Regions from separate parts of the Rhizobium sp. R693 genome, predicted to be linked through region 1. Evidence: predicted binding sites of a transcription regulator. Region 1 holds the regulator's gene; each other region holds the start of a gene.

Region 1 (7,402 bases):
GAAGAGGTCGTCGCCGACCAGCTGAACCTTCTTGCCAGCGAGATCGGTCAGAGCCTTCCAGCCGTCCCAGTCATCCTCAGCCATGCCATCTTCGATCGAGATGATCGGATACTTGGCTGCAAGCTGAGCAAGGTATTCGGCCATGGCGCCCGGCTCCAGCGTCCGGCCCTCGCCCTCGAGGACATACTTGCCATCCTTGAAGAATTCTGTCGAAGCGCAGTCAAGACCAAGGCTGATGTCGTCGCCCGGCTTGTAGCCGGCTTTCTCGATCGACTTCATAATGAAGTCGAGGGCCTCAGGCGCACTCTTCAGGCCCGGCGCGAAGCCGCCTTCGTCACCGACGTTGGTGTTGTGACCCTGGGCCGACAATTCCTTCTTGAGGACGTGGAATACTTCCGAGCCCATGCGAACAGCTTCGCGAATGGAATCGGCGCCAACAGGCATGATCATGAATTCCTGGAAGTCGATCGGATTGTCGGCATGCGCGCCGCCGTTGATGATGTTCATCATCGGAACCGGCAGCAGGTGAGCGCTGGCGCCACCAACGTAACGGTAGAGCGGCAGACCGGCGGCCTGCGCAGCGGCCTTGGCCACGGCGAGCGAAACGCCGAGGATGGCGTTGGCACCGAGACGCGACTTATTCGGCGTGCCATCCAATTCGATCATGATGTTGTCGATCTGGATCTGATTTTCGGCATCGATACCGCCGATCGCGTCGAAGATTTCGGTGTTGGCGGCCTCGACGGCCTTCTCAACGCCCTTGCCGAGATAGCGCTTGCCGCCATCGCGCACTTCGACGGCCTCGTGAGCACCGGTCGAAGCGCCCGACGGCACCGCCGCACGGCCCATGCTGCCGTCTTCGAGATAGACATCGACTTCGACGGTCGGATTGCCACGGCTGTCGAGAATCTCGCGGGCGATAATGTCGGTAATTGCAGTCATCGGTTCTTCCTGCTCGGTGGGTGATAACGTTCGAAGCCTGTTTAATCGAAGGTACGCAAATTACAATGCCGCACTGACGACACACGGCATGTCACGGCCCTATAGCGCGAATATGTCAAGCTTTTGAAGCGGCGCGCCGTTCCGCCAATCCGTGAGGAACGAAATGTTTCCAGTATTTCAAAACCTCAAGTTTTGAAAACAGAGATTATTACTCTCAAGTTGGTTGAAATTTATCGGTCAGTAACCAATCAAACCTATAGTTAACGCTTGATGAGGAAATACTGCCCGCTCTTCGACGGACAGTATTGCATGATGCGCCTCCTCATGCGGTCCAACCCCGCCTACCAATGTAACCAGACCGTCGCCGTTACGGTTCGCTCGGAAATTCCAAGAATAGGTTTTAGCAACGACATTTTTCGCCATTAAAATTCACGGGGCATAGGATGAAACTCAACATTGCACGTAGCCTTGCCATCTTCGCGGCAGTCGTCACCGCGGGGCTTGTCGCTTCAATCGGCATACAGAATTATGCCTTCAACAAGTTGCGCGTGAACGGCGAGATGTACAAGCAGATCGTCTATGGGAAGGATCTCGTAGCCGATATTTTGCCGCCGCCCCTCTACGTCGTTGAGTCCTACATGCTCGCGCTCGAAGCGGTACAGCGCCCGGAGGTTGCTCGGAAGAACATCGACCGCATCCAAAGTGTCCTGATTCCCGCTTATGAGGACCGCCGTAAATATTGGCAGGCGACGGCGCTCAGCGCCGACCTCAAGGAAAAACTGCTGAACGATGTCCTCGTCAAAGGCGATTTGTTCTGGAAGGTGATGCAGGACGAACTTGCCCCTGCCATTCTCAACAACGACACCGCCGTTATCCGGACTGCTTTCGAGAAACTCGCGACTAATTTCCATGTCCACGAAAAGGCAGTCAACGAACTGGTCGATATGGCGAACGCCTTCTCGGCCCAGGCCGAAAAGGACGCTGCCGAGCAGACACACCTCCTCTCGACGATCACGTTTGCATCTGCTGCCGTCTCGCTTTGCCTGCTTCTTGGCGGCCTTTATGTCTTCCGCCGGCGCGCCATCGTGCCGCTGTCGGCGATGCGTGATTACATGACGGTCCTTGCCGGCGGTGACTATTCGAAGGATGTACCCTTCAGCGGCCGCGCCGACGAGATCGGCGAGATGGCACGCGCCGTCACCGTCTTCCGCGAATCTGCTCAAGAGCGAAACAACATCCGCCAGCGCCAGGACGCCGAGCGCCAAGCTCAAACGCTGCGCGATGCGGCGCATGCCGCCGTCAAGGCAGACGAGGAGGCCGCGCGCGAGCGCGTGATCGTGGACCTCGGCCGTGGCTTGGAACGCCTCTCCGGTGGCGATCTCACCGTACAGCTCAGCGAGCCCTTCGAGTCAGCCTACGAGAAGCTTCGCGAACAGTTCAACTCGAGCGTCCGCACGCTTTCCGGCGCGATGAAGGACATTGCAATCGCGACGAATGCGGTAAAGATCGGCTCCGGCGAAATTTCATCAAGCACTGAAGATCTGGCGCGGCGAACGGAACATCAAGCAGCCTCGCTCGAACAGGCCGCTTCCGCGCTCGACCAAATCACCGTGACCGTCAAGAACTCGTCGGAACGCGCGAATGAAGCGAATGCGATGATGACGGCGACCAAGGAAAGCGCCAGCTATTCGGCAACCGTCGTACACGAGGCGGTGGCTGCGATGGAGAAGATCGAAACGTCGTCCGCGCAGATTGGCGCGATCATCAATGTCATCGATGAAATCGCCTTCCAGACCAACCTGCTTGCGCTCAATGCCGGGGTGGAAGCCGCCCGTGCAGGTGAGGCCGGCAAGGGCTTTGCCGTCGTGGCACAGGAGGTGCGCGATCTGGCGGGCCGCTCTGCCAATCTGGCGAAGGAAATCAAACAGTTGATCGAGACCTCTTCCGGTCAGGTTTCGACCGGCGTTGCCTTGGTCAACCGCACCGGCGAAGCCCTAAACCATATCGATCAGCAGGTCCTGAAGGTGACGGCGCTGATAGAGGCGATCGTGCGTTCCTCTTCCGAACAGACGACCGCCCTCGTCGAAGTCAACGCCGCGGTCAACACCATGGACAGCGTCACGCAACAGAACGCAGCGATGGCCGAGGAAACGAGTGCGGCCTGCCGCGAGCTTGGCGACGAGACAGCACACCTCAATCACCTGCTCTCCCGCTTCGTCCTCGAGAATGCAACGAGGGCCGCGGCATCGGGATACTCTTCAAACCAAAGGATCGCGCTCGCCAGCTGATGGCGAGCATCCTCCGCTCGCCCTTCAAGCCAGTTTGGCAATCGCGTCGAAGGCGAGGAGTTTTTCCAGCAGCCGCGGCATATCCTTGAGGTATACCATGTTCGGGCCATCAGACGGCGCGTTGTCCGGATCTTCGTGTGTCTCGACGAATACACCTGCGACGCCGACTGCAACGGCAGCGCGCGCGAGAGTTTCGACAAACTCGCGCTGACCACCGCTGGAACCGCCTTGCCCGCCCGGTTGCTGGACTGAATGCGTCGCATCGAAAACAACCGGAGCGCCCATCGCCGCCATGATTGGCAGCGAACGCATGTCCGATACGAGCGTGTTGTAGCCGAAGGAGGCCCCGCGCTCGCACAGGAGAATATTCGGGTTGCCTGTCGAGTTCAGCTTGTTGAGGACATTCTTCATGTCCCAAGGCGCCAGGAACTGCCCCTTCTTGACGTTGATGGCTCGGCCGGTTTTGGCGGCAGCCACGAGCAGGTCCGTCTGGCGGCTGAGGAAGGCAGGAATCTGCAGGATGTCGACGACGGTTGCCACCTCGGCGCACTGCTCTTCCGTATGGATGTCAGTCAGAACAGGAAAACCGTATTCCTTCTTAAGATCGGAAAAGACCTCCAGAGCCTTTTCAAGGCCGATGCCTCGCTGGGCCGAGAGCGACGTCCGGTTGGCTTTGTCGAAGGACGACTTATAAACGAGACCAAGACCAAGCTTGTCGCAGAGTTCCTTAAGCACGCCCGCGACCATGAATGCATGGTCACGGCTCTCCATTTGACACGGGCCGGCAATCAGCGACAGCCTGCCGATATTCGAAAAGGTGACACGGTCGGCGCCTTGGCCAACCACGACTTCGGAATTTGTCTGGCTCATCGTTTCTCCTCGAAGGCGAAGAGCGCACCCTGCCCGGGCGCCGCCTTCACCAGAATTCGATTGTTCTTGCGCGTGTAGGTCATCCCGTTAGCAGCCAAATGCGCTTCTGTCACGGCGAGATCACTGACCGTGAAAACAATGGCGACGCCACGCAGGCCGCGATCGTTTGAGGGTGCGGGAATGTCGAAGTAGGCATCCAATCCATCTGGAGAGAGAACGCTCACTTTGGCGTTCGGAGTTGTAACACTCGCGCCAAAGGCCTCGTTAGTCACCGTGAGGCTGTGCGCCGCGGCGCGCACAAATGGTGCAAAAGCCTTTGGGTCCCGCGCGCCAAGAATGATCTCCGCGATTCCTTTGACGCCGTTCACATGGGTTTGCAGCGTCCTTCGATCAGACGGCAGCGGATTGACGCGTTGGCATGTGAAAAAGAAAAAGTCCGGAGCTCGCAGATCGACCGCGAACGCGAGCTTGAACGCGGCGGTTGCCTGAGAACCGTCGGGCAGTCTCATCGGTCGCTCGAACTGCAGCATCTCGCCACCGTTGATCTTTTCGGCAAGGAATCTGGCATGGTCGCGGTCGGCATCGGCGGTCGCGAAGACCGCCGCGGAGAACCCATCATCCCCGCATCGAAACCGAAAAGCGCGGTCACGCGCGGTAAAGACATTGCCTTTCTTCGCTGACGCCTCATACGGTTCTGCGCTGGCGACCGCGAGCGGCTCCAGGTAAGTTTCGTCGGCGAAGAATATGCAGGCGTTCTCGGTTCCAAAAGGATGCCGGGCATCGGGCGCGACGGTGAATCCGAGTTTTCCGAGACGCTCGCGGGCAAGTACAATATTGGAGACCGGCAGCACGATGTGGTCCAGCGGATGTGCTTCGCTCATGGCAAACTCCCGGGAATTTGCGAAGATGTGCGCCGGGCAAGGGAACAATGCAACCCCCTTCTGCGCTTTCGCTCAAAAGCAACGCAAAAACTGAACAAGTTGCAGGCAAGTTTTACGAAAATTTAGGTACTTGCGGAACACATATGGAACATATAGTGTCTGTTCTGGCTTTGTTTCACGACTCTGGGGTTCAACTTCGATGCTGACGCGCAAGCAACAGGAGCTTCTTCTCTTCATTCACGAACGAATGAAGGAGTCCGGTGTCCCCCCGTCTTTTGACGAAATGAAAGACGCCTTGGACCTCGCGTCGAAGTCCGGCATCCACCGGCTAATTACTGCTCTGGAAGAACGTGGTTTCATTCGTCGACTGCCGAATCGAGCCCGCGCCCTGGAGGTCATCAAGCTTCCTGAAGCCTACAATCCGAGCTTGCAGCCCCGCCGCGGCTTTTCGCCGAGCGTCATCGAAGGCAGCCTCGGAAAGCCACAGCCGGTCGCGCCGCCGAAGCCGGCTGCACAAGCCGACAACGGCAATTCCGCCTCCGTGCCAGTCATGGGACGGATCGCCGCGGGCGTGCCGATTTCGGCAATCCAGAACATTACCCACGACATCACTGTTCCAGCCGACATGCTTGGCCCGGGCGAACACTATGCGCTTGAGGTCAAGGGCGACTCGATGATCGAAGCCGGCATCTTTGATGGCGACACGGTGATCATCCGCAACGCCAGCACTGCAAATGCCGGCGACATCGTTGTCGCACTTGTCGATGACGAGGAAGCAACCCTTAAGCGCTTCCGCCGCAAAGGCGCTTCCATTGCGCTTGAGGCCGCGAACCCGGCTTATGAAACGCGTATTTTCGGGCCTGACCGTGTCAAGGTTCAGGGCAAGCTCGTCGGCCTCATTCGCCGTTATCATTGAAGACAGGCGGCTCACCGTCGAAGGTGCCGCTCCGCCAGTTGTATGCCCGATGCCGCATCCAAGGGCGGTCAAGTGTGGTGTAGGCCGTCGTTACCACGGGTACACCCTGGTCATCTATCCTTATCTCAGCAGCGCCCGAATGACGCAGGGTTTCGCCGGTGAACAGAAGCGCGCCCGACCGGCATGCCGTCGCCCGCAGGCGAGCGGGCGTTACGACGATATCAGCTGTATCACAGGCAGTGCCGAAATAAGCGAGATTTTCGACGATTGTCACGATGTAGCCGCATGCGGGGCAGTGCACCAGGCGCCTTTCAGGCAGACGAAGCGGTTCCCAGCGCCCGTCGCAGCCTGACGTAGCGCGTTGCGAGCGTTACGCAATTCCGTTGCTGAGAGCCGTGGAGCTTCCCCTTTACTTCTCCGCTGACGAACAGGGCCGACGCCTTCCAATAGTTGCGGTGGCTGGCTTAACTCCGCCGCGAGCGCCCTTCGCCATTGATCGAAGACGAAGTCAGGCGGATGGGGTCGATTGGATTGCAAGGACCTGCCCTTTGACAATCGCGACAAATGCTGCCGTCCTCGGCCATGACAATTTCGCGGGGGCGGTCTGGACGGCGCCAATGCCACAATGGCGCCAACGCGATCACGGCAGCGCCGAGATAGCGGAGCTTGGTTCGCAGAGGGGCAAGCGAGAGGAAGCCCGCGACCGCCACAGGAAAGTACCAACCCGGCAATCGTCCCATATCGACGTTGCCACCCCAGCCCGAGACCGTCTTGGCAATGGCGATCACGATGTCGAGCCCGAAGCCCGCGATTTTCCAGGGAATAACATCGAGGCCAAACGGCGTCAGCAACATCGCGAACATCCCCATTGGCATTACCACAAAAGAGATCACCGGCATGGCCATGAGATTTGCGGGTAGTCCGTAAGCGCTGAGCCGGTGGAAGTGCTCGACGGCAAAGAGCGCCGTCGAGAAGCCGCCGATCATCGAGGTCAGCAAGATGCCCCCAAAGAAGCGAGCGACAAAAACGATGGGCTTCACTGCGGCGACCTGCAGCAGAGGGTGTTCGCGCGCGCTTCTCTTCGACCAGATCGCGTAACCGGCGACAAGGGCGAGCGTCGCTGCAAATGACATCTGGAAGCTCGGTCCCAGCGCCTCGGACGGAGACAGGAGCAAATCCGTTCGCGCCGATCCCGTCGAAATAGGCGCTGAAAGCAAAATCGTTGATCTCGGGGGGCGCGGGTCCGGCAGGCGGCGTCAGCCGCGCGCGACCCGTCAACCACGCACCGATGCCGATTGGTTCCGCCTGCCCGCGCGACGACGGAAACCCGCTCAGGTGGCCGCCTTATCTCGGGTGACTGCGTCGATGAGACGGCGAGGATGTAGCGCCACCGGCCACGGCCGTCCCCCTCGCGGCGCTCGACGCGCCCCGTAGTTGTGGTCGTCACGGCTGTGTCCAGTATAACGGTCGCTCCAAGTTTCGAACTGGCCCGCGAACATCCCGCG
Region 2 (7,402 bases), on a different contig from region 1:
CAGCGAAGCCAAGCTTGCTGCCCCGAAGTACAAGGTCGAGTTCACGGTTACCGCCGCTCTCGACTAAGCCGAACGGGCATTGAAATCTCGAAAGCCGGTGGGTTCGCTCACCGGCTTTTTGTTTGGGCGATTTCGGAAAGGGTACGCGTCGGCGTAATGGCTTCCGGATCGAGCTTTACCTCGATAATCGAGGGCTTGCCGCTTGCCCTTGCGCGCTCGAAGGCGGCTGCAAAGCTTTCCGTCGTCTCGACCGTTTCCCCATGGCCACCGTAGGCGCGGGCAAGAGCGGCAAAGTCCGGGTTGGTCAGATCGGTGCCGCTGACGCGCCCCGGATACTCGCGCTCCTGATGCATCCGGATGGTGCCGTAAATGCCGTTGTTGATGACAACGGTGATGATCGGCAGGTTATAGCGCACGGCGGTCGCAAATTCCTGGCCGTGCATCAGGAAGCAGCCGTCTCCGGCGAAACATATGACCTCGCGTTCGGGGAAAAGCTGCTTGGCAGCCACCGCGGCGGGCAGGCCGTAACCCATGGAGCCGGACGCCGGCGCCGCCTGGGTGTTGAACTGACGGAATCGATGGAAGCGGTGCAGCCAGGTGGCATAGTTTCCGGCGCCGTTGGTGAAGATTGTGTCAGGTCGCGTGTTTGCCTCGATCCACTCCATGATCGGTCCCATGTGGACCGGGCCGGGACCGGTGTGAGGCGGTGTCGACCAGGCGATGTAGGCCTGGTGCATCCGCTCGGTGCGCTCCGCCCATCTGAGTTCGCTTGGTGCCTCGAGATCAGCAAGATCGGCAACGAAATCGCTCGGGCTCGCGCAGATTGCGAGATCGGGGCGGTAGACACGGCCAAGCTCTGAGGGGTCGGGATGAATGTGCACGAGCGATTGCTGCGGGTAGGGGACGTCGATCAGCGTATAGCCGGAGGACGGCATCTCGGACATCCGACCGCCGAGCAATATCAGTAGATCGCTTTCCTTGATTTCCTTCGCTAGTGCAGGGTTGATACCGATACCAACATCGCCGGCGTAGCTCGGGTGGAGATGGTCGAACAGCATCTGCCGACGGAACGAGCAGCCGACAGGCAGTGCGAAGCGCTCAGAGAAGGCTTTGAGGTCGACGACCGCGTCCGCATCCCAGCGCGTGCCGCCGACGATGACCATCGGTCGCTCCGCTTTTAGTAGGCGCAGGTAAAAGTCGTCGATCTGGCGGCGGCCGGGATGGGCTTCGACGCGCGAATAGCGTTTGGCGCGAGGCGCCTCGACCTCATCGCGCAGCATGTCTTCGGGCAGTGACAGCACGACTGGGCCCGGACGGCCGGAGGTTGCAATTGCAAAGGCGCGGGTAACGAACTCCGGAATGCGCGCAGCGTCGTCGATCTCACCCACCCACTTGCTGAATTCCGTCAGGGCACGGCGGAACTCGACCTCCTGAAAGGCCTCTCGTTCCCTTGCGTCGCGCTGGACCTGCCCGATGAAGAGGATCATCGGAATGGAATCCTGCCGGGCGATGTGCAATCCTGCGGTAGCATTCGTGGCACCGGGGCCGCGGGTGACCATGCACACACCGGGCTCGCCGGTGAGCCTGCCCCAGGTATCTGCCATCATGGCCGCGCCACCTTCCTGGCGGCAGACCATCACCTCGATGTCGCTGTCAAAAAGCGCATCGAGAACGGCAAGGAAACTCTCGCCGGGCACGCAGGAGAGGCGTTTCACCCCATTCGCTTTCAAGGCCTCGACAATCAGTTCCCCGCCAGTCTTTTTCATGATGGTCTTTTCCTCTCAAGTTCGGCGAGCTCCGCCAGAACTTCCTCCTGATGTTCCCCCAGCCTCGGGCTCGGACGCTCGTAGCGCAAGGGCGTCCGCGATAGCACGACCGGCGTCCTGACGCCGGGAATGACGGTGCCCTTTGCGTCGGCGAGATCTACCCGCAACCCACGCGCCTGAATTTGTGGATCCGCAAACATTTCCTCGATGGTGTTGATCGCGCCGGCAGGAACCGCGTCCGCCTCGCAGGCCCGCAACAGGTCGGTCTTCTGCCATTTCAGCGTTTCGGTGGAAACGAGCCTGCGGAGCTCGTCACGGTTCGCGACGCGCGCCTTGTTCGTCAAAAAGCGGGGGTCGTCGGCAATGCCCTCGAGGCCGAGGATCACACACAGGCGGCGGAACTGGCCGTCATTGCCAACCGCGAGGATCAGATAACCATCGGTGGCCGGCACCACTTCATAGGGGGAAATATTCGGATGCGCATTCCCAAGCCGCGTGGGCGCCCGACCGGAGACCAGATAGTTCATGTTCTGGTTGGCGAGTACGGCCGATTGTACATCGAGCAGTGCCATATCGACCAACTGCCCTTCACCCGTCCTCTGTGTGTGGATAAGCGCGGCCTCGATGGCTGCGACCGCATAAATGCCGGTAAAGATATCGGCGATCGCAACGCCTGCTTTCATCGGCTGCCCGTCGGGTTCGCCGGTAATCGACATGAAGCCGGACATGCCCTGAACGATATAATCGTAGCCCGCGAGGCTGGCATAGGGACCGTTCTGGCCGAAGCCCGTGATCGAGCAATAGACAAGCTTGGGGTTGATTTTCTTCAGGCTCTCGTAATCGAGACCGTATTTGACAAGCCCGCCGAGCTTGAAGTTCTCGATGACGACATCGGCTGTGGCGATAAGACGGCGGACCAGTTCCTGATCCTCTTCGCGCTTCAGATCGGCAGTAATTGAACGCTTGCCGCGATTAGCGGCATGGTAGTAGGCGGCGGAGAGGTTTTCGCCGTCGGCACCCTCGACAAAGGGCGGTCCCCAGTGCCGGGTGTCATCGCCTCCCTCCGGGTTTTCGACCTTTATCACGTCGGCGCCGAGATCGGCCAGCATCTGGCCCGCCCATGGACCCGCGAGCACCCGCGCAAGCTCGATCACGCGTATGCCAGACAGAGGCGGCTTTTGGGGCTGATTGTCCGTCATGTTCCTCCCACGAGCAGATCAGGGCGCCAGGGCCGATTGAGGTGTATCGGATACCGGCTTCGATGCAAAGCGTCGCTCGCGCCAAATGATGTACAAGCCCGATGCGATAATGATCAGGATGCCGAGCCACTTGAGCGCATCCGGGAAGTCGCCGAATACAAGCCAGGCGAAGATGGTCGCCGACACAATCTCGAAATACTGCAGGGGTGCCAATATCGAGGCGGGTGCCGCACGGTAGGCATAGACGCCGAAGATGCCGGCAATGGCCGCCGTGACACCGACGCCGAGCAGGTAGAGGTAGCCGCGGCCATCCGGCATCACCGCATCAAAGACGTCAGAGCCCGTGCCGCTACCGAGTGCGAGCAGGATGGCGCAGAACAGCAAACCCCAGACGCCCATCTGAAGCTGCATCGCCCACGGATCTTCCCGGTGCGACAGCACGCGGGTCATCAAGGCGAATATGGCGATGCAGAACGCGCTGACCACAGGCAGGAGCGCGACGTAGCCCACCTCCTGGAAGCTTGGCTGAATGATCAGCATCGCGCCGAAGAATCCGACGCCGCAGGCCGTGTAGCGGCGCCAACCGATCGTCTCCTTGAGGAAGATACTACTCAAGATCGTCAATATGATCGGTTCGACGAAGAAGATCGCGATGGCGTCGGCGACCGGCATGTACTTCAGTGTCGTGACAAAGGAGATCATGGAGACGGTTATGATGGCGCCGCGGATGGCGTGAAAGATGTTCGCCCGCCAGGAGAAGGTTTTCCAGCTTCCGCGCCAGATGACGATCGGCAACATGCACAGCGCTTGCACGACAAAGCGGGCGGCTGTGATCTCTGCCGCAGGAATCGTGGCGATCGCGAGCTTGGAGAAGATGTCGATGATCGGCGATACGAGCACCGACAGGAACATCAGGAGAATGCCGGTCGAAACCTCCGAAGTGGAGGCGGGACGGGAAGAAATACCATGGCTCATCGCGAAATCCTTCAGTTCAGGATCTTGCGATCGCTTCGTCGCACCAGTCGGCGAATGCGGTGATGGCCGCGTCCGCTCCAATTTCATTCAGCGTTTCGTGGCGCATGTCCTGATATATCTGTGTCGTGATACGGGAGAAGCCATGCGCTTTCAAATGGTTTGAAAGCCAGATCACCGCTTTTCCGCCATCTGTTGCCGGATCCTGCCCGCCTCCTACAAGGTGGATGGGTATCTGCTTCGGCAGCCGGTCCAGATGCGGCGTTTGTGGTGCGCGAAACGTCAGTTCGAAGATATCGAGCCAGAGGGACACCGAGGCATCGAAGCCGCACAGCGGGTCGGCGATATATTTGTCAACCTCGACCGGGTCGCGACTTAACCAGTCAAACTCCGTTCTACGATTGGCAATGGACTTTCCCCAAGTGCCGAAGGTGAGCTTCGGCAAGATACCGCTCGGAACATCGGAGCCTTTCAGGGCTCGTTCGGCCAACAGGATCGCCTGCGCGGCTCGCCCGGAGATGCCCGGGTTGAAATTCGAATTCCAGACGGCGACGGCGTCATATTTCTCGGGGTGGGTGACCGCAGCGTTAAGCGCGATGAGACCTCCCATCGAATGCCCGAATAGGATGACTGGCAGGCCGGGATACCGCTTTGCCGCATGTTCACGGACAGAGCCGACATCGTCGATCACCTGCCGGATACCGTCCCTGCGGGCAAAACGCCCGATCGGCGCATCCGGCGCAGTCGTTTCTCCATGTCCACGGTGATCGAAGGCAAAGACATGGTAGCCGCGAGCCGCCATCGCTGCCGCGAAACGGGCGTAGCGTTTGGAATGCTCGGCCAGTCCATGAGCGACAAGGATAATTCCGCGTGCCTCGAATTGTGCCGGTTCGTGATGAAAACCAAGCGAGGCGTTCGCCGTTTCAAGGCGTTGCGTATCTGCAAACATCAGATCCTCCCGTTGGCGGGAGAAGATCAGATCACCCAGAAAATGCAACACGTCCAAATATTTATGCGACGGGATATTCGCACCCTACGGATTGAGGGTTGTGAAAACGAACTTGGCGTGATTTCCTGTTCATGAATTGTTCTTTGTGGGGATGAAGATGAGCAATCCATTTCTGCGCATGGCTGTATTCCTGATTGCGATCATCACCGCGGGCGCTGCAGGAGCCGAGGATGCCGCGGGAAGAACGCGCTTCATTCTGGCGGCCAGTTGGCAACCCGCATTTTGTGAAACCAACCAGCGCAAACCGGAATGCAGCAACCAGACCAAGGACAGGTTCGATGCAACCAATTTCTCGCTGCATGGGCTCTGGCCGATGCGCAAGGACTATTGCGACGTCTCCGGCGACGTGCGCGCCGCGGACAAGGACGGCGACTGGAAGAGACTGCCGGAGGTAGAGCTTTCCGCCGCGACCACGGCCGCGCTCGAGAAGGCCATGCCCGGAACGCAATCCGGCTTGGAACGGCATGAATGGATCAAACACGGCACGTGCACCACGCTGAGTGCCGACGACTATTTCGCCACGTCAGTCCGGCTGATCGACGAACTCAATACCTCGGCGGTCCGCGATTTGTTCGCGACCAATGTCGGCAAGCCGCTGACGGCGGAGGCGATCAAGGCCGCATTTGATAAAAGTTTTGGGACTGGCGCCGGAGATCGCGTCAAAATGAGTTGCCGGCGTGCCGGTGGAAACCGTGTCATCAGTGAACTCACGATTGGCCTTTCGGAAGACGCGACATCGAATGGCGAAACAAGCCTGCGCGACCTCATCCAAGGAGCAGGGCGGACGTCGTTCGGCTGCAATGAGGGTGTCGTGGACGCGGCAGGGTTTTGATCTTGCCGCTCACGGAAAGCCAAAGCGTGGGCCTGTCTGCTGCAGAGCAGTGGACTAGGTCCCGTTCTCGACGACGGTTACAAAGGCGTCTAGTTTTTGGCCGCCGCGCGTTGCTCCTTGGTCTCAATTCGCCTACATAGCGGCAAAACTTAAATTCCCCCGCGGAGCGAGCAATCAATGGCACGTCAGTTCATCTACCATATGGCCGGCCTCAACAAGGCGTACGGCAACAAGAAGGTGCTGGAGAATATCCACCTTTCTTTCTATCCGGATGCCAAGATCGGTATCCTCGGCCCGAACGGTGCCGGTAAGTCGACCGTGCTGCGTATTATGGCCGGTCTCGACAAGGAATATACGGGGGAGGCTTGGCTCGCCGAAGGTGCTACGCTCGGCTATCTCGCTCAGGAGCCGCAACTCGACAATTCCAAGACCGTTCTTGAAAACGTCATGGAAGGCGTTGCTCCGAAAAAGGCGATCCTCGACCGCTATAACGAGCTGATGATGAACTATTCCGACGAGACGGCGGAAGAGGGCGCCAAGCTCCAGGATATCATCGATAGCCAGAATCTCTGGGACCTCGAAAGCCAGGTCGAAATGGCGATGGACGCCCTGCGCTGCCCGCCCGGCGACTCCTCGGTCGAAAAACTCTCGGGTGGTGAGAAGCGCCGTGTGGCGCTCTGCCGTCTGCTGCTGGCGCAGCCGGACTTGCTGCTGCTCGACGAGCCGACCAACCATCTCGACGCCGAGACGATCGCCTGGCTCGAAAAGCACCTGCGCGAATATCCGGGTGCCGTGCTGATGATCACCCACGACCGCTACTTCCTTGACAACGTCACCGGCTGGATCCTTGAGCTCGACCGCGGCCGTGGTATTCCCTACGAGGGCAATTACTCGGCCTACCTGCAGGCGAAGGCCAAGCGCATGCAGCAGGAAGGCCGCGAAGAAGCCTCCCGCCAGAAGGCGTTGTCGCGCGAACAGGAGTGGATTGCCTCCAGCCCGAAGGCCCGTCAGGCGAAGTCGAAAGCCCGTATTCGTGCCTACGACGAGCTGGTGGCAGCCGCCGCCGATCGTCGTCCCGGCGACGCGCAGATCGTCATTCCCGTCGGCGAGCGTCTTGGCCAGGTGGTCATCGAGGCTGAGAACCTTACCAAGGGTTACGGCGATACAATGCTGATCGAGAACCTGACCTTCAAGCTGCCGCCCGGTGGCATTGTCGGCGTCATCGGTCCGAACGGCGCCGGCAAGACGACGCTGTTCCGCATGATCACCGGCCAGGAAAAGCCCGACAACGGCGAAATCCGTATCGGTGAGACTGTCAATCTTGGCTATGTAGACCAGAGCCGTGACGCCCTCGACGGCAACAAGACCGTCTGGGAAGAAATCTCCGGCGGCAATGACATCATCAAGCTCGGTAAGCATGAAGTGAACAGCCGTGCCTATTGCGGTGCTTTCAACTTCAAGGGTGGTGACCAGCAGCAGAAGGTCGGCACGCTTTCCGGCGGTCAGCGCAACCGCGTTCACCTCGCCAAGATGCTAAAGGCCGGCGGCAACGTCATCCTGCTCGACGAACCGACCAACGATCTCGACACGGAAACGCTGGCGGCACTCGAGGACGCGCTCGAGA
Region 3 (7,402 bases), on a different contig from region 1:
GGATAATCGTCGCGCGCCAGTCCCTCAGAAAGAGATAGATGACGCCGGTGACGATGACGGCGGCCAGAATCAGCGCCAGCACCACTTCATGAATCGCGCCCTGGATGAAGACGGCGTCATCGCTGGTGATGGCGATCCGTGTGCCCTCGGGAAGCGTTTTTGAAAGCTCAGCGACGGCGTCCTTGATGCCGTTCGAGATATTCAGCGTATTCGATTGTGCCTGGCGGATGATGCCGAGGCCGATGCCGGGAACGCCGTTGGAGCGCAGCGCAGTCTGCCCGTCGCGTGGTCCGAGGGTAACATTCGCCACATCGCCGAGACGCACGTGGTTCTGCAGGATGACGTTGGAGAAATCCTCCGGCGTCTGCAGGCTTGCCATCGCACGCACAACGATCGTCTGCGTCGGGCTCTTCAGCGATCCGGCCGGCACGTCGAGTGCAGCGCTGGAAAGCGCCTTCGTCAGATCGCCAACCGTCAGCCCGCGACTGGCCAGTTCGCTCTGGTTGACGTCGACACGGAAGACCTTCTCCTGGTCGCCGTAGGTTTCGACATCGGCAACCCCGTCGACCGAAGCAAGCCGATCGATGACCTGGTTTTCGACGAGAAGGGTCAGATCGTCCATGTTGAGTTTGGACGAGGTGACGGCAAGACGCATAATCGGTTGAGAATCGGAATCCGCCTTGACGATCTGCGGTGCATCCGCCTCCTCAGGCAGACGATCGGCGATACGACCGATGGCGTCGCGCACATCGTTCGCCGCAACGGCGAGATCGACCGAGTCGGAAAATTCGAGTGTCACGCGGCTCTGGCCGAACTGAGAGCTGGACGAAATAGACTTGAGGCCACTGACACGGGCGGCCGCGCCCTCGATCACCTTCGTCAGTTCCTGGTCGATCGTCTGTGGAGAGGCACCGTCGAACATGGTGCGAACCGTCACGACAGGCCGGTCGACATCAGGCAGTTCACGCACTTCGATCCCGGCATAGGCCGCAAGGCCGGCGACGATCATGAGGGTATTGAAGACCAGCGCCAGGATCGGGCGCCGGACGAACAGCGCGGTAAAGGTCTGCTTGCCGGAAGCCGGCTTGTCCTGCATCTCGATCACGTTCATTGCGTGGCAGGCTCCGAGTTCGACGCGACTTCGTTGGCAACCCGCACTGCACCGCCTTCACGGACGCGCTGCAGGCCTTCGGTAACGATCGCGTCGCCGTCCTTCAGATCGGCCTTGACGAGAATGTAGTCGGGGTTGCGCTGCACTATGCTGACGCGCACCTTGCCGGACTTGCCGTCGACAACCCGCCAGACAAAGGCCCCTTGAGAATCCCACTGCACCGAGAGCGGATCGACTGCCGGATACTGGTCGCCCCCAAACTTCATCCCGACGTTGAACGACATGCCTGCGCGCAGTTCGTCCGATGCGTTGTCGATGCGGGCCCGCACGCGCATCGTGCGGCTGGCGGCGTCAATGCGATTGTCGATCGCTTCGACCCCGCCCGAGAAAACGCGACCAGGCCGAGCGACCGATGTTGCCTCGACCGGCTGGCCGACCGTGATCGTGTTGGCGAAGCGCTCCGGCACCCAATAGTCAACAAGAATTTCAGTCCGGTCGTCGAGGGTCGCGACCGGTGTGGTCGTCGAGACGTTATCGCCAACATTGACTGGAATGATACCGACGATGCCATCGATCGGCGCAACGATGCTGCGGCGCTCAAGATTGAGCTCGGCGGCCTGCAGTTGCAGCCGCGCACCCTGCTCCGCGATCTCGGCATCGAAGACGTCCATCCGCGACACGCTGGATTTGATGTTGTGGTAGAGGCTGGACTTTTCGATAGCGCTCTTCAGCGCAACGTCCGCCTGCCCGCGGGCGATGACCTGCTCTTCGCTATCGAGCTTTGCCAGCACCTGACCCTTGGTGATCTTGTCACCCGACTTGATCAGGATCTCGCGGATCGTGCCGCTCGCCTGCGGCATCACCACGACGGAGTGAATGGCGTCACCCGTGCCGATGGCGCTCAGCCGATCATTGACGATGCCACGAACAACGGCTTGTGTGGCGACCAGAACGGGCGCATGGGCCCCGCCGCTGCGGCGCCTTGATTGTCCCTCTGCGTTAGCCGCAGGCTGCGGCGCCGCCGTCCCGGGCGCCAGCTTGGAAACCTCAGCGAAACCGGCCTTGCGTAGCGTCTCTCCAGCACCCGGCACAAAGTAGACCCATCCGGCAGAGCCGGCCGCAATCACGACAAGGCAGATTATAAACTGCTTCCAAAATGGCATTCACGTCTCCAGAGGGACTCGAGGCTGGTCCAGGGTCTATCGAAAGAGGCGTTCGCAGGACAAATTGCCGCACGTCTGCGACAATATTGTCCCTTTGCTGATCACCGGCAAGCGAATTGACCCTTGATTACTGAATTGTAATTCAAGACTGAGTTACCACCGACGCATCTCCCAGCCGCTTGCATCCGTGTTGTAGAGTTCGCCTTCAAGGTCAAATAGCGGTTTTGTTTTCTGACCCGTAGCGACGATGGCGCTCGCTCCAGCGGCATGCGCAAGCAATTCCCGCAATCCAGCGCTCTTGCATAGCTGACATAGACTGAGGACCGCGACCCGAACGGGAATGAAAGCAGAACATCTTTTCTGGTCTTTCCAACCCGAATCACTACATTACGCGCCATGAGCAATAGTTTCGACGATATCCCTTTCTTCGATGAAGAGCCGGGCGGGCCGCCGCGCAAGCAGCCGGCCCCTGCCGCTCCCGCTACCGGAGGGCTCGCCGCCCGCGCCATGGCCGCTCGCGATGGCGGTAAGCGCCCCGATTATCTTTCTGGCCTGAATCCGGAACAGACCGAAGCCGTCGAAACGCTGGAAGGCCCGGTTCTCGTGCTCGCCGGCGCGGGTACGGGCAAGACACGCGTCCTGACCACCCGCATCGCCCATATCCTGAACACCGGCCGTGCATTCCCCTCGCAGATCCTCGCCGTGACCTTCACCAACAAGGCTGCGCGCGAGATGAAGGAACGTATCGCCGTGCTCGTCGGCGGCGCTGTCGAGGGCATGCCCTGGCTCGGCACATTTCACTCGATCGGCGTCAAGCTTCTGCGCCGCCATGCCGAACTCGTCGGCCTGCGCTCCGATTTCACGATCCTCGACACCGACGACGTCGTCCGCTTGATCAAGCAGCTCATCCAGGCGGAAGGCCTCGATGACAAACGCTGGCCCGCCAAGCAGTTTGCCGGCATGATCGACACCTGGAAGAACAAGGGCCTCGCCCCGGGGGACATTCCGGAAGGCGACGCCCGCGCCTTCGCCAACGGCAAGGGCCGCGAACTCTACTTCGCCTATCAGCAACGGCTCTCGACGCTGAACGCCTGCGATTTCGGCGATCTCCTTATGCACCCGATCGCGATTTTCCGCAGGAACCCGGATCTTCTCAAGGAATATCACGGCCGCTTCCGCTACATTCTCGTCGACGAGTACCAGGACACCAACACCGCCCAATACATGTGGCTGCGGCTGCTTGCGCAGCGCCCCAAGGGCGAGCCGCAAAACGTCTGCTGCGTCGGCGACGACGATCAATCGATCTATGGATGGCGCGGCGCCGAGGTGGACAACATCCTCCGCTTCGAGAAGGATTTCCCGGGCGCCAAGGTTATCAAGCTGGAGCGTAACTACCGGTCAACGGCACATATTCTTGGTGCCGCAGGCCATCTGATCGCCCACAACGAGGGCCGCCTCGGCAAGACCCTCTTCACCGACCGCAGAGATCCTGAAGACATCAAGGTCCAGGTGCATGCCTCATGGGATTCCGAGGAGGAAGCCCGCGCCATCGGCGAGGAAATCGAGCAGCTTCAACGCGGCGATGACAGCGGCAAGCGGCATCTGCTGAACGACATGGCGATTCTGGTCCGCGCCTCATTCCAGATGCGCGAGTTCGAAGACCGCTTCGTAACCCTCGGCCTCAATTATCGCGTCATCGGCGGCCCCCGCTTCTACGAACGCCTCGAAATCCGCGACGCCATGGCGTATTTCCGCCTCGTCGCGCAGCCTGCCGACGACCTAGCCTTCGAGCGCATTATCAACACCCCGAAACGCGGTCTCGGCGATACGACCGTGCGCGCGCTTCACGACTATGCCCGCGCCCGCGACATTCCGATGCTGGCGGCTGCGGCCGACATGATCGAGACGGACGAGCTGAAGCCGAAGGCGCGCAAGGCCCTCTTCGACGTTATACAATCCTTCCGCCGCTGGCAGGAAATGCTGGAAAACACGGCGCATACCGAACTCGCCGAGCAGATTCTCGAGGAGTCGGGCTACACCGACATGTGGAAGAACGACAAGTCGGCGGATGCGCCGACCCGCCTCGAAAACCTGAAGGAACTGATCCGCTCGATGGAGAGCTTCGAGTCGATACGCGGCTTTCTCGAGCACGTCGCGCTGGTCATGGACGCCGAGCAGAACGAAAATCTCGACGCCGTCTCGATCATGACGCTGCATTCCGCCAAGGGCCTGGAGTTCGATACTGTCTTCCTGCCCGGCTGGGAGGAAGGCCTGTTCCCGCACCAACGTTCGCTCGACGAAAGCGGCCGCGCCGGTCTCGAGGAAGAGCGCCGCCTCGCCTATGTCGGCATCACCCGCGCCAAGCGGCGCTGCCATATCTGGTTCGTCTCGAACCGCCGCATCCACGGCCTCTGGCAATCGACGATCCCGTCGCGGTTCCTTGACGAACTGCCGGAAACGCATGTCGAAGTTGCGGAGACGGAGCAGAGCTATGGCGGCTATGGCCGGGGCGGCGGTTACGGCCAGTCCCGCTTCGACAAGGCCGATCCCTTCGCCAACTCCTCCTATACGACGCCCGGCTGGAAGCGCGCCCAGCAGAACAAGACGGACGCCACCCGCGACAACTGGGGCACCCGCTCCGGTCATGCCGTCGAACGCATCGGCTACGGCGAAAGCGGCCCGCGCGGCCGCACCATCGACGGCGAACTGGTGGCAAAATCCACCGCCACGGAACCCTCCAAATTCAAGACCGGCGACCGCGTCTTCCACCTGAAATTCGGCAACGGCAACATCGTGGAGATCGAGGGCAACAAGCTGACGATCGAGTTTGATCGCGCGGGACAGAAGCGCGTGCTCGATGGGTTTGTGGAACGGGTCTCCTAAAGCGAAGCCCGCCGGTTCGCAAGGCCCTATGAGCCCCTAGCGATACTGCAAGGCGCCCCTCACCCATTCGTGACTTCGTATGCCGTCGCCTCCCCCGTGTAGTGGGCCTCGTTTGCGCAGCTGCGGATCCAGCGCTAAAGCCTTTCTAGAATTTAAGAGGCACGTAGCTTCTTCTGTTCATTCAGTGCCGATACAAAGTGGAACGCAGACACCGGAACAGCACCGAACGCAAACTGGCGCAACGTCGAAAGGAAGTTGGACTGCAACTCGGGCTCTATGAAGCCGCCGAACATCACCATAAATGCGGCAAAAACCAAACCCTGCAGAATGGCGTATTCAGCTATTCGGGCTAAGGATCGTTCCCGCAGGTTTTCGGGCGGAAAGAAACCAGCTAGTCCCTTCATCGCAAGCAAAAGGAGCGGAAACAGCAAACCAACCTTGAAGAGACTGGTCAGCGAGGAGGTCTCCTCAGTGAGGTACAAGCCCAGTGGAATGACAAACGCGGGCACGAGAAAGAAAAGATAGTCTCTGAGCACCTGGTTTTTCACTGTTCAGCTCCATATTTTGTCAATCAAAGATTGTAGTTTCCTGCAAATTGCTGTCAACGGACTGTGTGCTCGAAATTCTTTGTCAAACCGAAGACACGCTTTCCCGTAATCCCTGAGTTCGCCCTCTGGCTATAGAGTGCCCCTCGACCCCGAGTTCCTTGCATACTGAACCCCCACGCGCACCAATCGCGGGAGAGAAGGAGGACGCAGACGACGTTATTCGCTATCTTTGATCGTTGCCGTCCCGTACTGTCCGACCATCGCCTTTGCCTGCAACGAGATCGTTCTCGGACCTGATACCGAAGATACGCAAACGAGCCAGTCCGCGCTGGCGTGGCGCCCCTTCACCCCAGGATCGGCATCGACCCCAGCCCCAGTATGTCGTTGAGTAATGCCAGCCCGATCCCGGCGGCGACAATGGCGATCCCGATCAAAAACAGCCGCCTGGCCCGATCATATTTGGCGGCGATGAGCGAATCCCTGGCCAGCAGATCGGCGAAGACCTTGACTTGCAAGGCAATCCCTGCCGTCAGCAGCAACATCGGCAGGATATCGATCCGGCTCCAGTCATTCGGATTCGAAGCCCAGCTGCTCACGAAACTCAGGGAAAAACCGAGGATGATGCCGGCAGCCGTCAGCGAGCCGTTGCGAAAGGTCGCATCGATCTTCTCCTCTGGACTGGGCTCGGTCATTGGCTTTGGCGCTGGGTGATCCTCTGCAGCCATTAGGCGCAGCCCTCCGCAGCAAAAGCCGCGCCGCGTTCTTCAAGCAGGCGCCGCAATACGCTCCGATGGCAGTGCTTCTCGTTCTCGCAATAGCAGCCGATTGAAAAATGGCTGGCATGCGAAAGCGTGGCGAGCAGGTCGAGCACATGGCTCGCCTCCGGCACTTTCATTTCCTTCGTGAAGCTGCGCACGAAGGCCGCCCATTCAGCGTCCGTAGTCGCTGCCTTCGCTTCGGTCACCAGCGCCTGGCTCGGCGAAAGGACCGGGAGCCAGACGTCATAATAGTTGCGGCTGGAAAACTCTTCCTTCGGCACGCCCCGGGGCGGTCGCCGGACGGTGCCGATGCGTACGCCCTCGCCCTTTGCCCGCGGCGAGCCCAATTGAACGACACTGATAGCCACTGCGCCCTCCCTCAACCTGACGCGATATTTACCGCAAGGGTCGCCTCCTCACCAGTCCGCCTCGGTTTGATGCGTCACCAGATCCCCGGCAACAAGCGCCATCGGATCTCGTTACGATACTCGGCATAACCGGCCAGATTCCTAACAAGATACTTCTCCTCATCAAGCAGCCGTGCGACCAGACCGCCAATGACGGGGAACACGACGAGCACTCCCCAATAAGAACCGAGCGCCAGAGGCACACCGAAAAACATCGCCAGCGCCGAGGCATACATCGGATGGCGCACCACACCGTAGAGGCCGGTCGAAATCACCCGCTGCTCCGCCGTCACGCCGACTGTCGCCGCGGCAAACGAATTCTGCCGAAGCACGAAGAAGCAGCCGATAAAGCCAGCTGCGATCAATGCGTTGCCGAGAAGTACGAGGGAGCTCGGCACAACCGACCAGCCGAACCTGTGGTCCAGCGCCGAAACCACGAAGAGCGCAAGGATCGCGATGCTGTTAAAGGACTGTATGCGCTTCTGCGACGGCTCGCGTTCCGCCGCCGGTCCGACGCTCATGCGCTTCCGGA

What was found. The regulator LexA, encoded in region 1, represses DNA repair genes until DNA is damaged. The targets are predictions, from matches to a motif close to TGTTCNNNNTGTGTTCNG.
Region 2: a site for LexA is predicted at 5,013-5,030, ahead of ATY79_RS07910 (ribonuclease). Genes of this name have one in related genera too.
Region 3: a site for LexA is predicted at 2,611-2,628, ahead of ATY79_RS07610 (UvrD-helicase domain-containing protein). Genes of this name have one in related genera too.

Annotation. Positions count from the first base shown of each region.
Region 1 is NZ_LOKY01000003.1:153,407-160,808, reverse strand. Features, by position in the region: gene eno (phosphopyruvate hydratase) at 1-942, opposite strand, end outside; gene ATY79_RS04900 (methyl-accepting chemotaxis protein) at 1,386-3,230, shown strand; gene kdsA (3-deoxy-8-phosphooctulonate synthase) at 3,255-4,100, opposite strand; gene ATY79_RS04890 (VOC family protein) at 4,097-4,981, opposite strand; gene lexA (transcriptional repressor LexA) at 5,181-5,897, shown strand; gene ATY79_RS31275 (hypothetical protein) at 5,878-6,171, opposite strand; gene ATY79_RS31270 (ComEC/Rec2 family competence protein) at 6,362-7,030, opposite strand.
Region 2 is NZ_LOKY01000006.1:103,915-111,316, reverse strand. Features, by position in the region: gene ATY79_RS07935 (RidA family protein) at 1-67, shown strand, start outside; gene ATY79_RS07930 (thiamine pyrophosphate-binding protein) at 108-1,766, opposite strand; gene ATY79_RS07925 (CaiB/BaiF CoA-transferase family protein) at 1,763-2,965, opposite strand; gene ATY79_RS07920 (DMT family transporter) at 2,984-3,940, opposite strand; gene ATY79_RS07915 (alpha/beta hydrolase) at 3,957-4,886, opposite strand; gene ATY79_RS07910 (ribonuclease) at 5,044-5,778, shown strand; gene ettA (energy-dependent translational throttle protein EttA) at 5,956-7,402, shown strand, end outside.
Region 3 is NZ_LOKY01000006.1:38,047-45,448, forward strand. Features, by position in the region: gene ATY79_RS07600 (efflux RND transporter permease subunit) at 1-1,111, opposite strand, end outside; gene ATY79_RS07605 (efflux RND transporter periplasmic adaptor subunit) at 1,108-2,274, opposite strand; gene ATY79_RS07610 (UvrD-helicase domain-containing protein) at 2,671-5,157, shown strand; gene ATY79_RS07615 (hypothetical protein) at 5,310-5,705, opposite strand; gene ATY79_RS07620 (hypothetical protein) at 6,050-6,397, opposite strand; gene ATY79_RS07625 (DUF488 family protein) at 6,430-6,831, opposite strand; gene ATY79_RS07630 (isoprenylcysteine carboxylmethyltransferase family protein) at 6,906-7,402, opposite strand, start outside.